One region of the Desulfosporosinus paludis genome, then DNA from elsewhere that is predicted to be linked to it. Evidence: riboswitches for the same ligand, from Rfam matches in the RefSeq annotation. Region 1 holds a riboswitch; the other holds the start of a gene.
What was found. Region 1 has a riboswitch for cobalamin ahead of VZF35_RS04190 (ABC transporter ATP-binding protein). Riboswitches for the same ligand answer to the same signal wherever they lie in the genome.
Positions count from the first base shown of each region.

Region 2: it holds a riboswitch for cobalamin, as region 1 does, so the genes downstream of both, VZF35_RS08350 (HoxN/HupN/NixA family nickel/cobalt transporter) here and VZF35_RS04190 (ABC transporter ATP-binding protein) in region 1, are expected to answer to the same signal.

Region 1 covers NZ_CP144211.1:798,757-805,883, reverse strand. Annotated here, with positions in the region: gene VZF35_RS04210 (M28 family metallopeptidase) at 44-1,084, shown strand; gene VZF35_RS04205 (GNAT family N-acetyltransferase) at 1,073-1,660, opposite strand; gene VZF35_RS04200 (pyridoxamine 5'-phosphate oxidase family protein) at 1,809-2,213, opposite strand; gene VZF35_RS04195 (hypothetical protein) at 2,423-3,040, shown strand; cobalamin riboswitch at 3,086-3,261, shown strand; gene VZF35_RS04190 (ABC transporter ATP-binding protein) at 3,328-4,860, shown strand; gene VZF35_RS04185 (energy-coupling factor transporter transmembrane component T family protein) at 4,847-5,584, shown strand; gene VZF35_RS04180 (hypothetical protein) at 5,612-6,148, shown strand; gene VZF35_RS04175 (UbiD family decarboxylase) at 6,177-7,127, shown strand, end outside.
Region 2 covers NZ_CP144211.1:1,635,664-1,642,790, reverse strand. Annotated here, with positions in the region: gene VZF35_RS08375 (DUF2318 domain-containing protein) at 69-659, opposite strand; gene VZF35_RS08370 (4Fe-4S binding protein) at 711-2,063, opposite strand; gene VZF35_RS08365 (hypothetical protein) at 2,092-2,691, opposite strand; partial or broken gene VZF35_RS08360 (IS3 family transposase) at 3,249-3,401, opposite strand; partial or broken gene VZF35_RS08355 (IS4 family transposase) at 3,383-3,660, opposite strand; cobalamin riboswitch at 3,939-4,128, shown strand; gene VZF35_RS08350 (HoxN/HupN/NixA family nickel/cobalt transporter) at 4,341-5,348, shown strand; gene VZF35_RS08345 (cytochrome c3 family protein) at 5,509-6,015, opposite strand; gene VZF35_RS08340 (cytochrome c3 family protein) at 6,199-7,127, shown strand, end outside.

The DNA.
Region 1 (7,127 bases):
TGGGATTGTGCTATTCGATTAATAAGCCAGGAGGAAGTTCAAGATGCCGACAAGAAGAAGTTTCTTAAAATGCATGTTGGGTGTGGGTGCAGGGTTACTACCCTGGTACGGCTGGCCGGAATTGCTTAAGAAACCTAAAGCTGTACCTACTTTTATAGACACAAGTGAATTAATGAAAAAAACTGCTCACAATCTTCCTCAGACGGATACTCCGTACCTAAACAGGACAGCAATGGAAGACATTTCGTTTTTTGTACATCCTGAATTGCAGGGACGTCGGAGTGGTACTGCCGGTGAAGAAAAGGCTGCAGCTTATCTTATAGATCAAATGAAAGGTCTGGGCTTGGAGCCTTTGGGCGATTTAGTGGACAATCAAAATCGTAATTACTTAAACGTTTTTACTGTTTATCCGGTAGTCGAAGAATTTTATAAGGGTCGCCTAACATTCCGCCCGGGGAATTCTAATGATCTTCGTACCCCCAGCGCCAATGTGATAGGAGGTTTAATAGGAACAAATAGTCAGGAATCTGTTATTTTGTCAGCTCACTATGACCATCTGGGCATTTTTAATGGTAATCTTTATCCTGGGGCTAACGATAATGCTTCTGGGGTTGGTTGTATTCTTGATGTCATGCGCAGATTGATCAAAGAAAGAATTAAACCTAATCGCAATGTAATATTAGCTTTCTGGGGCGCAGAAGAAATGGGATTTGTGGGCTCGTATTCTTTTATACAAAAACCGACTTTTCTTTTAAATGGTATACATGCAGTTTTTAACGTTGATACAATAGGAAATGGTCCGCTTAAGGAATTCGCATTGTGGGCCAATAGTGACAACAGGGCGCTGCAAGCTGTTCGGGCTGCTGCTGAAAATAAAGCAAATGCTGTATTGACCCCAAGTAATGGCTACAACAGTGATCAAGTTTTCTTCAACCTGGATCATGTTCCGGCTGTTACTTTAATGGCCAGAGATTGGCTTTTAAAAAATCACACCCCGGAAGATGTTCCGGATTTTATTAACCCGAAGAAAATTGCTCTTGCCAGCGATATCCTATATAATGCCCTTCAAAGCTTAATCGTTTAAAGCATGCAAAGCTTCATTGAGAAGAACCATATGAATATGATCTTCCCATTTGCCGTTAATTCGCAGGTATTTTTTAGCTAAGCCTTCGTTATAAAATCCGAGCTTTTCCACAACCCTCATTGACCGCATATTTCGGGGTAATATATTTGCTTCAATACGATGAAGCCCCATCGTGTTGAAGGCAAATTCGATAACTTTCTTAAGCGCCTCAGTCATGTAGCCCTGATTTATCTCCTCACCGTCTAATCTATAGCCTAGATGGCATGAATGAAAGGCCCCATAGACGATATTGTTTAAAGCCACTGACCCAATAGTTCTGGAAAACCCATCGCTTTTTCTGAAAAGCCAGACTCTGAATGTTCCACCTGCTGCTATTCTGGATATCTCGTCCCGCAATGCTTCCTGTTGGTAATGGATGGTATAGAATTTATGATCTTTGACTGCCTCCCATTCCCGGAGAAACTCCTCGTTGCGTTTAAAATAATCTAAAATTACCCCTACAAAGTTCTCATCCGAAACCCTTAGTACAAGACGTTCTGTTTCCAACTCTAGTTTTGCCAAATTCGGACTATTCATGATTTTTATCCTCCTGCTCCAATGATTCTAGGGTAAGTAAGTGTGCCAGTGTTTGGCGCTAATCAGACAACCAGTTGTCTGGGCGATCTTCTAGGTTACGATGACATAAGAAAAGCCGCTAATTTTATTCAGCGGCGTAGGTATTAGCCTAAAAATCAAATGATTTTGGAGGATTTGGCGAAAAATCGTAAATAGTCGCTTTTCCATGTTCTAAATAAAAAAGTTTAAGAACGGGATTGTCTGCTGACTGATAAAGCTGTTTAAGATTAGGGGCGTGTTCGAAGATTTTTTCCTTCATGCGGATGTCCTCCTCAAACGTGATTTCTCCGCTGACTCTAACCCAAACCATGTCTTTGGTAGTTTTGGAGAATTCAATATAGGGCACAGCCATTAATTGTTTATAGACCTCTTTAGTACTTGCAGTGCAGAAATATAGTCTTCCTTTTTCTTCAAACATGAATCCCCATGGTCTAACTCTCGGTTTCCCTTCATCAACTGTAGCTAAATATCCAACAGCTGAACGGTCGTTTAAAATGGACAGTACTTCATTCACGTTAATTCGCCCCCTATACACCTTTTGTTAGATTGTACCTCGCAACTAAAAATAATGCAAAAAACCTGAGAATTTCGATCTTAATTACCAGAGCTGCAGCAACAGCGTTGTGATTCATAGCCGCTGTAATTTTTGTTTTGCCAAATATTACAACAGTTAAAACCCTCCCAATTGGAGCAAAATAATTAACATTAAGAATGGGGGGGAGTATGTTGAAGTCTTTTATTAAACTAACGGATTCATTACTGAGATTTGGTAAGATGAGGGATTCTATCACGATTGGGCTTTTGGGAGGTTTAATAGGAACAATCTTTATGGATATATCAAATCTGTTAATATTCAAGGCAGGTAAAACCGAGGCCTTATATGGACATATAGCAGGCGGATTATTTGTAGCTCCTTTCAGAACAAAACGCAGAAAGAATTTTATTTTAGGCCAGATGACTCATTTAGGAATAGGCTCAATTTGGGGAACGTTATTAACCTATCTCTTAAAGAAAACAGGGAAAGATCATCACCTGATTAAAGGATTGTTCATATCAATGTTAACCCTTGGCAGCCTTATTGGCGGGCAAAAATTTGGTATGCTAAAGAAGTTTGGATTGACAAAGACGTTCTACTCAGCTGTATGGAACCATCTTGTATACGGGTTGGTTTCTGCACAGGCCATAGTGATGATAGCAGATCCAATCATATTTGCATCATCGAAGGATGCTAAAGAGAGCTGTCAACAAATTAGGCGAAAGGCCAGTTATCCCTGTTCAGTCAGATCTTCGAATGAGTTGGTTCAATCAAAAGATGATCATTTTAAATCGCATCAACTTTAAAACCCCTTATTGACAAACTAATTGAATTATTCTATTATAAAGTCAACTAAATACATATTTATAGGTGCCCATCAAGGGATAATAGGGAACCAGGTTAAAATCCTGGACGGACCCACCACTGTAATTAGATGTTGAAAATGTACATTTGCCACTGGTGTAACTGGGAAGGCGTACATTTGAGTCTATAAGTCAGGAGACCTGCCTACAAAATAATTCAAAAAGAACAATGGTAAAGTTCTAGCTTCTTGAAAGCTAGAACTTTTTATTTTTTTAATTTAGGAGTGTCTATGGAGACAATTGCAACCATAATAATCGAAAAACTTGTATTTCCAAATGAAGAAAAGCCTGCTCTTAAAAACATTAACTTTGAAATTAAGCGAGGTGATTTTATTGTTATTACCGGTGGTGTTGCTTCTGGCAAGTCGATTTTATTGCACTCGATCACAGGTGCTATTCCACACTATCATAACGCGGAATTAACAGGTAAAATCACAATCTTAGGCCAAGATATTAAGGATGTGCATCTCAATCATATGTCAGATTATGTGGGATACATGATGCAGGAACCCCATAATCAAATCATCAGTCTCGATGTCTATGAAGATGTTGCTTTTGGCCTCGGCAATCTGGGGATTCCTTGTGAACAAACAGAGCAGATTGTTAATAATACGTTGAAATTTGTGGGTTTGGACGGTTATGAGAACAGACAGACCGCTTCGCTTTCCGGAGGCCAGGCTCAACGTGTGGTTTTGGCAGGTGTTTTAGCCCTTAATGCTCCAATTTTGATTCTTGATCAACCAACCGCTGAGCTGGATCCTCAAGGTCGCTTAGAGATTTATAAGCGCTTAAGTCAGCTTAATAAACATCAAAACCTTACGATCGTTTTGGTTATGGATCGAATTGAAGAGGTCCTCAGTTATGCTAACAGAGTCTTTTATCTTAAGGATGGTGAAATTATCAAGGAGTATTTGCCTGAAGACTATTACAACGATCAGGTCTTACTCCAAAAGAGAAGGTTGAAATACGCCGCTGATGCTGCAATAGCTAACAGTAGTCCTAAGGAAAGTATCGCTAAAATCATCAATGTTTCCTATCGATACAGAAATAATCTAATAGGTTGTGAAGATATTCATTTAGAAGTTTATAAGGGTGATTTTATATCAATCATTGGTTTAAACGGATCTGGAAAATCGACTTTAGCCAAATTGCTTATCGGTCTCTTAAAGCCTTGTAAAGGTGAAATCAAACTGTTTGGCAAGCTGTTGAATAGGGAAAACCTGACAAAAATCCGCACACAAATAGGTTTTCTATTTCAAAACCCCGACCACCAGATCTTTGCAAGCACCTTGGAAGAAGAAGTTGGATTTTCGTTGAAGCTAAGAGGGGAGCGAGAGGCAGTCATTGATCAGAAAATTGATGAGTGCTTAGAATTCGTAGGGCTGCTGGATTATAAGAAAATGCATCCTCAGCGCTTAAGCCGTGGTCAGAGACAGCTTTTAGCCTTAGCCTCCATCCTTGCCGGTGATCCGGAATTCATCATTGCTGATGAACCCACCTCGGGCCTCGATGAAAACCAAGGGTTTATGATTATGAATAAACTTTTCGACTTATCTCAAAAAGGCAAAACAATTTTGTGTATAACCCACGATCTCACGTTGGCCAAAGCCTATTCGAATCGCTTAGTTGCGCTGAATAACCATCGCCTGCAATTTGATATTTCCATAAAAGATCTTCCGGAATATAACGAGGCACTTAAAGAAATTGGACTGAATTTTCAAGACATTGCTTTATTTAGGGGGGGCTGGGATGGGAGTTTCTAAGCTAGATCCCCGGACGAAGTTAGTCTGGTATGCACTGATGATCTACTTTGCCCTGAGTTGTCAAACCGCTGTTCAGTTGAGTCTTGTTTTATTAGTATGCATTGTAGCCTCTTTGATCCTATCTGGTTCCTTAAAACAATATAAGGTTATGATCATGATCATCTTGCTTTTGGGTCTTCAGATATTGTTCGTTCAGCTAATCTTCTGCCGGGAAGGTATTCTGATCTATCAATGGGGAATCCTCAAAATTTACAGTGAAGCTATTCCTTTAGCGATCACCGGTATACTTAAGGCCACCCTCATTTTCTCTGCAAGTCTGCAATTTTTCACCTCGGCTTCAGCTCAAGATTTTACCTTGATGCTCATCAAATTCAGAATTCCTTACCGTTTTGCCATGCTGGTGGGGCTTGGCGTTCGCTTCCTCCCGCTTATGAAAGCTGAATATGTATCCATCATCGATAGCCAGCGTACCAGAGGCTTAAAGATGGAAAATGTTTGGGACGATCTTAAAGCCATTATTCCAACCTTCCTGCCTTTTTTGTATCGCGCTGTACGACGTTCTACAGAAATAGCCCTAGCCATGGAGCTGAGAGGGTATGGACGAAGCAAAACCCGAACTTTTTCAACAGATTTAGAGATGAAGTATTACGATATTGCCTTAATCGCTGCGATGTTATTGGTAATAAGCATCAGCCTTGCAGTCAGGTTATTACCATTAATATAATCATCAAACTTTAGGAGGAGAATTGAAATGAAAGAAAAATTATTCAGAACTGACACCAAAGCCCTTGTAGGCTCCGTCATCATCGGAATTGTCTTCGTGATTATGGAGCAGGTAACTGGAAGAATCGACGGTATTTTGGATCCTACCCTTTTACTTCTTAATGGCACCTGCTGGGCATTTTTCACGGGTCTCATTGTCTTAATGTACAAACAGCCTGCAGGCATTATTGCCGGATTAGTGGAAGCCATTGTAGCCATGGCAACAGCCTATTCGCCGCTGGCTTTTTTCTTCTTATTCGCCAATACTATCGGCTCCATCGTGTATTCATTAATTGCTGCTAATTTTTCCATGAAGAAATTAAGCCACCATATCTTAGCTATGTTCGGTTGTACTGTTATCGGCAACTTATGCGTTACGATTGGATTGATTTATGTCATTCATCTTGACTGGAAGATTGCACTTTTATCTTCAGCTCTAACGGCCTTAGTAGGAACCATTGTTGCAGGAATCCTAACAAAGAGTGTTTACGGTGCCCTAGAAAAATCAGCATTAATCGAACGTTGACCTTTATTTTCTTGAGGAGGGGATGAAGTTGGAGCAGGATTTGAGAGGCTTTATTGAACGAGTGAAGGCCCATAATCCTTCGGATGTTGTCCATGTTCACGAGGAGATTGACCCTAAGTATGAGATAAGTACCTTGATTATGGAACTGGAAAAAGTCCGCCGTTATCCATTGACAATTTTTGAAAACATCAAAGGGCATAATATTTCCGTTGTCACCAATGTCTTAGCGCCCCGAGAGCGCCTGGCTTTGGCCATGGGAGTTGCTCCAGATAATTTGGCCGCTGAATTTTCTCAGCGCATTAATCAGCGGATCGACCCAGTTGAGGTGGCAGATGTTCCATTCCAAGAAAATGCCTTCGTTGGCCCCGAGGTGGATCTCTTTAAGTTACCGATTCTAACTCACTTTCCGATTGATGCTGGCCCTTATATTACCGCAGGCTTAGTCATTGCCAAAGATCCGGAAACGGGGGTTGAAACCGGGGGCTATCATCGCATGCAGTTAAAAGGGAAGGATAAATTAGGCATAAGCCTTCATTCTCGCCAACGTTTATGGGAGTATTTTCGACGTTCAGAGGAACTTGGCAAATCCCTCGAAGCGACGGTTGTCCTGGGCATACATCCTAATGTTTCCATGGGTTCAATGGCCTTAGTTCCTTACAATCTTGGAAAATATGCCGCAATGGGGGGATTATTCGGCGCTCCTTTAGAAGTTGCCCACTGCAAAACGGTTGATCTGATGGTTCCTGCCTATGCTGAGATGATCATCGAGGGAGAAATCGTTGCGGGGGAGCGAGAAGCTGAAGGTCCCTTTGCAGAATTCACAAATTATGCTTGTTATCGAAGTACGGAAAATGTTTTCAGAGTTAAGGCGATGCAATACCGTACGAAACCACTCTTTCAAGATATCACGCCGGGCATGAGTTCAGAGCATATTACGATTGTTGCGGTGCAGAGGGAGGGGGACGTGTTGAATGCCCTA
Region 2 (7,127 bases), 840 kb from region 1:
ACGCACTCGTTTTAAAACGAGTGCGTTTGAGTGTAAAGATCAAATATCTACAAGTAGTATATTTTGGACTAAACTCTGGGTGACCAAGCATCTAGTACGGATTGCTGAATCTCAAGGTTATCGCCATTTAAAGAATAGGACAGTGCTTGAGGTGGATAGGCTTGGCAACCGCCGCTTATACCTTTGAGTGTTTGCAGATCCCAGGTCGTTCCGCAAGTGTTACAAATTATTTGATTACCTGTAATATGAAAGGAATTTCCTTTGCAAGGCTCACAATAGCTTACAGCGACCATGACTTTGCCGTCTGGCTGGACGAAAGCTGTCAACGGAACAGTCTTGCCGTTAGCATTGTACTCAGTGCGGATAAACTTCTTGTCCTTCACTGTACTCAGTGTTGCAACAATTTCCTTTCCATTTTCCACCTTACTATCAATAACCGTTTGCTCCAAACTATCGTTAGGACTATAATTCACCTTCTGTCCGGTATCGACGGCTGTTTTGATAGAGGAGGCAGAGGCAGAGTTATTGAAACTATTAAATAGGAAATAGGATCCTATAATAGCCAGAACGGCTACAACTCCAATAATACTGTAAAGCCCTGCTTTGCTTTTCTTAGGTTGGATAAATCTTTGGTTCTTTCCTTTTTGGCCGTTTTTCACTTTATATATCCTCCGTGGTATTTAATTGAAAACAGACTTGAGGTTATTAAATTACATCCTCATTGCCATTCTCACAGTAAAGGTGAGAAAGTTCAGGATACCGAAGAGTAAAATGACCGCTAAATAAGGCATAGAGACGGATAAGGCTTTACTTACACCGTAATTTTTTCTGGCAATACGGTAGGCGGTATAGAGGGAACCAAGAGTTCCTGCAATCACCAAGAAGTATTGCATAATCTGGATGATTGGGTCAGCAACGAAGGAAGATGATCCTTCGAGATGCACCCCGAACAGCCCCATAAACGTATAGTAGGTATCCTTTCCTTCTGCCAGAAGATGGAATAAGTTGTGGGCCATGTGGGAAGCGAGGTCAAGCGGAATGACGGCATAGCCAAAACGTGCAAAGGCATTGCGTAACGTTTCGCCGGTGAAACGTTTAGAAATGGCAGTCGCTGCGAAAAGTAGCAAAACAGGGGTAGCCATGGCAATAATAAAGAGGATCGTAAAGGCGATGTCTTGATTAGCGATACCTAAAGTCTGTTCTACCCACTTAAGGAAAGAGGGGTAAAAGTCTAACATTGTAATGTTTTGGACAAATACAATCCCGACGATGACAATAGCTAAGAAAGACTCTTCAAAATGTGCTCTAGTCATCGACCAGAATTCGCTGGTAGGTTTACGGGGTGTTAAACGAATTGAATCATGGGGACAGCTTTTGATACAGTTTCCACAGAGATTGCAGTTGGCGTTGTTTTCCATAGCCATTGGAAATTCAAACATTGGACAGCCAGGTGCTTTAGAAGATCCTTTATAACAATCCCTTGTCTTGCAGGTTTTACAAGTCTCTTTATCTGCCCGCAGTTCCAGCATACCGGACCTAGAATAGTTGCCTGACAAGCTACCGAGGAAACATAGGTAGCGGCACCAGGTACGGCGTTCGAAGAGTAAAGCACTGACCATGACGCCACCTAAAATGAGTAATAAGAGGGTTCCAGATCCTCGGGGTGATTCTACAATTCCCCAAATGTGATCGGACCAAGTAATTAAGATGAAGGTAATATCGATGATCCAAAGACCATATTTACGGATAAACTTTGGAACCTTCATGTTGGCCCCAAATAATTTTTGGGTTAAATCACTAACCCAGGCGAAAGGACAGATTCCACACCAAAATCGGCCCAGCAGAAAGAAGAAAAAGGGAATGAGGGGCCACCAAAGAACCCAAGTGGCAGCGGAACCAAAGTTCTCTCCGACGTTTGTCGGACCTGCTAAGGTTTCGACCATAATTACCCCAAAAACTAAAACGGTGATCCACTGGAAAATTCTTGGGTAGAAAGGACTTTTAAGAAAACGTTTAAGCAAAGGAATATTAAGGAAGTTTATAGGTTGCTTTTTAGAAGACATTACAATTTTCCTCTACTTTCTTAGTTTTTCATTTTCTTTTCTTTAAGATTGCGGCGAGTATTCCGACAATTACAATGACACCGGCAACACTGCCTATAAGAACGAAATTCGGTCCTGATTTACCAACTGTTAAGGGAAAATTAACCGTGCTGTCACCGAGAGGGGAAGAAATAGTAATCGTTTGATTCCATTGCCCAGGTTGGTTAAAAGACATACCTTGCATCATATACGAACCAGCGTCCATGGCCATTGAACCCATGGAAGACTGTTCTTGCATGGCCGTCCCACCTTGTTTATCCATACCGGAAGACATGTCCATACCAGGCATGCTGTTGTTGCTATCAGAGCCTTTTATGCTTCCGCTACTGCTCATTGTTGTTGGGTCCATCATTACTTTAGCTCCGGTAACCGGTTTGCCGGTAGCCTTATCTGTAACGATAACCGTAAAAGTAGCTGGTTGATTTGCCACGAGGGTTTCCGGGTTAGTCTGCATGATTACATGGTAAGGGCCCGCATCCTGTTCTAGTCCACCAGATGCAGCCAGGGTATTTGAAGCAATCACGAGAGTTAAGAGCAACAGAGATAGGGAAAAAAGGATTTTCTTCATTGGTTTTCTTGAAACGTTCATAAACACACTCCTCTAAAAATAAAGTCGAATTTCTAATGTGCAAAAACGATGCCAAGTTGGGTTTGTTATTAGTAAATTTTTAGTCTTAGGTTATAGAGTCTGCTTGGATCAGTATCTAAGCCCATTCAATCAAAACGAACGACGACTTTTTGAATCAACTTTTAAATGATTGCAAGTAATTTCAATTTCCATGTGTGGGATATGACACAGTGTATTGCGCCTTATCCCACAACCTTCTCATAACGTCCAAAATCACAGTAATTTTTTTGTATTTTATTCGCTACTCCTCCTCATAAACTTTCATTTTTCAGCCTTGTTTCATGATTGTGGTTCAGTCATGCTGTTAGTTTAACTTTCTGATACGATAAACTGATGAAAAAGTTGTGAATTTCTCATGAAGAAGGATAGCTGATAGAGGTATTAATCTGATTGCATACGAACGGAAAATGAGTAAGCTTGAGCCTACTCATTCCATGTGGAAAATATTTTTTACGTATATTCTGGAGGTCTTGCTATATAAGTTCAGGTAATGACAAAAAAAGACCTAGCAGTCAAGACTATGCAATGCTTAGAAGATGATTTCTGTATTCAACAGGAGTCATCTTCTTTAAATTCCATTGATATCTGAAATTGTTATAGTAGTTCATATATTGGTCTATCTCATATTTAAGCTCATCTAAAGTTTCACATGGTTTGATATACGCTTTATCTTAAGAGATAAACTTGCAAGGGTTTGAACTCGAACTGAGCCGAGAGTTTCTGCTTTGGGGTTTTTAGGGAGTTTGGTATATGACTCACTTAAACTTAATGCGTTTCCCTCGAAACGATAACGTTGTTTTAGCTCCTTTACCATCCCAATGATGTGAAGTCTCTTATCCATCAGTTTTGAAGTAGTGGTGCATGAGTAAACCAGCCATCCATCAGAAGGTAATCCGCCGAGAATCCAGCATTTAAATTTTCTGTCAATAGACAGAAATATTTTGTCGCAACTTAGATATATACAGGGTTGGAGGTAACTTTTGCTATGCGAAAGTTGAGTTACTTAGTTATTAGTTGCGCAGATAGGGCAATTATTCAGGGCGAAAAGTCGCGCAGTCTGTCATTTCTGAGGAGCTAGCGTTAGGGGCTTGAATTTCGATCTAACTTAGCTCCCGAGTGTCACTGACACTCCCGTATGCCGAAATAGTGTGATTGTTTTGGCAAGTTGGTACTAGACATACTTAATTGTTTCATGATACCATAAATACAATTAAATATCTGGGATGAGTGATTCCTTCCCGAGGGAAGGAATTGAAAAGGGAAGTCAGTTAAAGCTGACGCGGTGCCCGCCACTGTATAAGGGAGGTAACTCACAAAGTGTCACTGGGATTTATCCGGGAAGACGTGAGTTAACGAAGAACTTGAGCCAGGAGACCTGCTTATTCCGAATTTGAACTACCTACGGGAATGTTAGGGGGTGTATACCTGTGTATTCAGGATTACTTTTGTTACCTGATACAGGTTAAGCTTTTTACCCTTCTGTTGGTGAAGGGTTTTTTTGTTTTTATTTACTACCTCCAAGCATGGGGTATCGGGTACGGTATGATCAGTTAATCCAGCAAATGTCCTTTCAAGGCTTGGTAATAAAAGGAGGATAAATTTTGAAAAACATCCATGTAAAAATGAAGAGTCGTCCTAAATGGCTCAGTTTTGGAGTGGCAGTAACAGGAATACACCTTTTGGGCATGACGATGTTGTTTTTGAATTTAAAGCAATATCCACAATTACTAGGGTTTGCTTTTCTTGCTTACACACTAGGCTTACGTCATGCTTTTGATGCTGATCACATCGCGGCGATCGATAACACAGTACGTAAAATGATTCAGCAAAAACAGGATCCGATGGGGGTTGGATTTTTCTTCTCGCTTGGCCATTCTACTGTTGTCTGCATAATGGCAATTATTACAGCATTTTCAATGCATTGGGCACAACAGAACATTCCACAAATACAAGCTATCGCTGGTCTGATCGGAACTGCGGTTGCTGGAAGTTTTCTTTTGCTTATCGGGCTATTTAATCTTTACATTTGGTTTGATATCTATGGGTTCTTCTTAAAATTGCGTCGAGGTGAGATCGATGAAGAAAATCTTGATCAACTACTTTTAAACCGGGGCTTCTTATCCCGCTTCTTTAAACCTCTATATCGGTTTATTAACAAGAGTTGGCATGTTTATCCACTGGGCTTTCTCTTCGGTTTAAGCTTTGATACTGCATCAGAAGTAGCATTATTAGCAATTTCTGCTACTCTTGGTTCCAAAGGAATGCCTATTACTGCAATTCTATCATTACCGATTATATTTGCTGCTGGTATGAGCCTAATGGACACTGCGGATGGGGTTTTCATGACAACTGCTTATCATTGGGCATTTTCTACTCCGCTACGTAAGATTTATTATAATTTATCGGTTACCGGCCTTTCTGTTATTGCAGCATTGTTTATCGGCTTAATCGAATTGGCCCAGATAATTACTCCAAAGCTTGGACTTAATGGAGGAGTTTGGGGATGGATACAAAACCTTAACTTCGGTGGAATAGGCTATTTGCTTGTTGGGCTGTTCGTATTAGCGTGGGGTGTCTCATATCTTTTATGGAAGGTTTTACGGTTGGAGAATGCGTAGGGATTAAGAAAATTATCAAAGATAAGTTAAAACGGTTTTGTCAAAGCTATTAAAAACACGGGAAAGGCCAATTAGGCTTCCCCGTGTTTTCGTGTTTTGTTTATGTGTTGATTATCTTGCAAAATATTTGAATGCAACTCTAGTGATATTTAGATATTAGTTATTTTGATCCAGATGAGTGACCAACATTACCATGGCAGGATATGCAGCTTACGTTGCCAGAAATCATAGGCTGGTGGCTGATAGGTGGGGCATTCGGCGCAGATCCAGGAGCGAGAGTAATGTTTTTAGCATTAGGATAGGCACTGTCTTTTCCGCTATGACAATACAAACAAGCATCGATATGCGGCGTCCATGCAAGTGTAGCAGGGACTTGATTAGTGAAATGAAGATACAGTTCTTTATAACTGCTTAGCTTACGCACTATGTAGCCCAGATTTCCTGGAGCAGCGTGACAACTTAAACACTCCACATCTTTGTGCGGTCCTGTTTGCCAAGAAGCGACTTGGGGAGCAATTTCGTGGCAAGAGGTGCAAAATTGCGGGCGGGAGGTGTAGTGCATCCCGGCATACGCTGCAGCAATTAGCACGACAATTACAATCAATCCAATAAACACAGTTCTTTGGGCCTTACTGGCTTTGGCCGGCTGCCCTTCGTTCGGTGCCATATTCATCATCCCCTTTTAATACGTTTTGACGACTCCTTTCGCAATTCCGTTCTTATTGTTACATTAAATTCTCAAAAATATGTAATAATATCCGCACTGAAACATCTTTCGCGTTTGGTATAAAACAAGCATTTTTCGGCAAACTAGGGATGTTTAAGGAACCAGTGAAGGAGGTAATTTTCAGTGCGTCGGCTTAAAATTCTTGTATTATGCATCTTGACTTTAGTCATTATCACTCTGGTTGCAGCCTGTAATACACAGACTCCCGCACCAACTCAACAGACCCCGACGACAAACGTGACTCAAACTGCGAACACTAATCTCACCTATGTCGGAGAACAAACCTGTCAATCGTGTCATAAGAAAGCAAACTACGACAAAACACCGCATTTTCAATCCTTTAAACCATTGTCTGCTTACAAACTCGACAAGACCTACGGCACGGTTACTGTCTATGATGGAGCTGCCAATAATGCAAAATCTACAACTGTCGATTTAAGCAAAGCACTTGGCGTGCAAATGGATACCTATGTTGTGGCTCAGATCCCGAAAGACGCTGGTTTTGCCAAGCAGTATTATCGGGTGGGTCATTTAATCAAGAATCCTGACGGAACGTATAAGATCGATAACCCTGGCTTGGTCAAAGGCACACAGAACTGGTCTGCAGGAGATTACTCTTGCCTTGATTGCCATAGCCCAGGTATGGGTAAAGCAGGTACACCGGACTTAACAATTACCTGCGAATCTTGTCATGGTCCGGGAAGCGCTCACATTGCAGCTACCACAGATGATCAAAGGAAGGCCACCATGCCATTGCCGACTTCTACGACCTGTTTGAAGTGCCATCAGAGTGATCCGACGAAAGATACCACAACAGGCGCCACAGCAGGTGCGATTATTACCACGAACCACTATGGCACACGTGACTATACCTTCAGCAAACACAACACTACTGGTATGATCAACGGATGTTTGACTTGCCATAACGTACACGGTACTAATACTAAGGGCAGATTGTTGAAGCAGGATAATCCGAATGACATTTGCGCAACCTGTCATGCGGGTAAAAATTACGACGTAAATACCATAATGTGGGATAATAAGTCTGACCC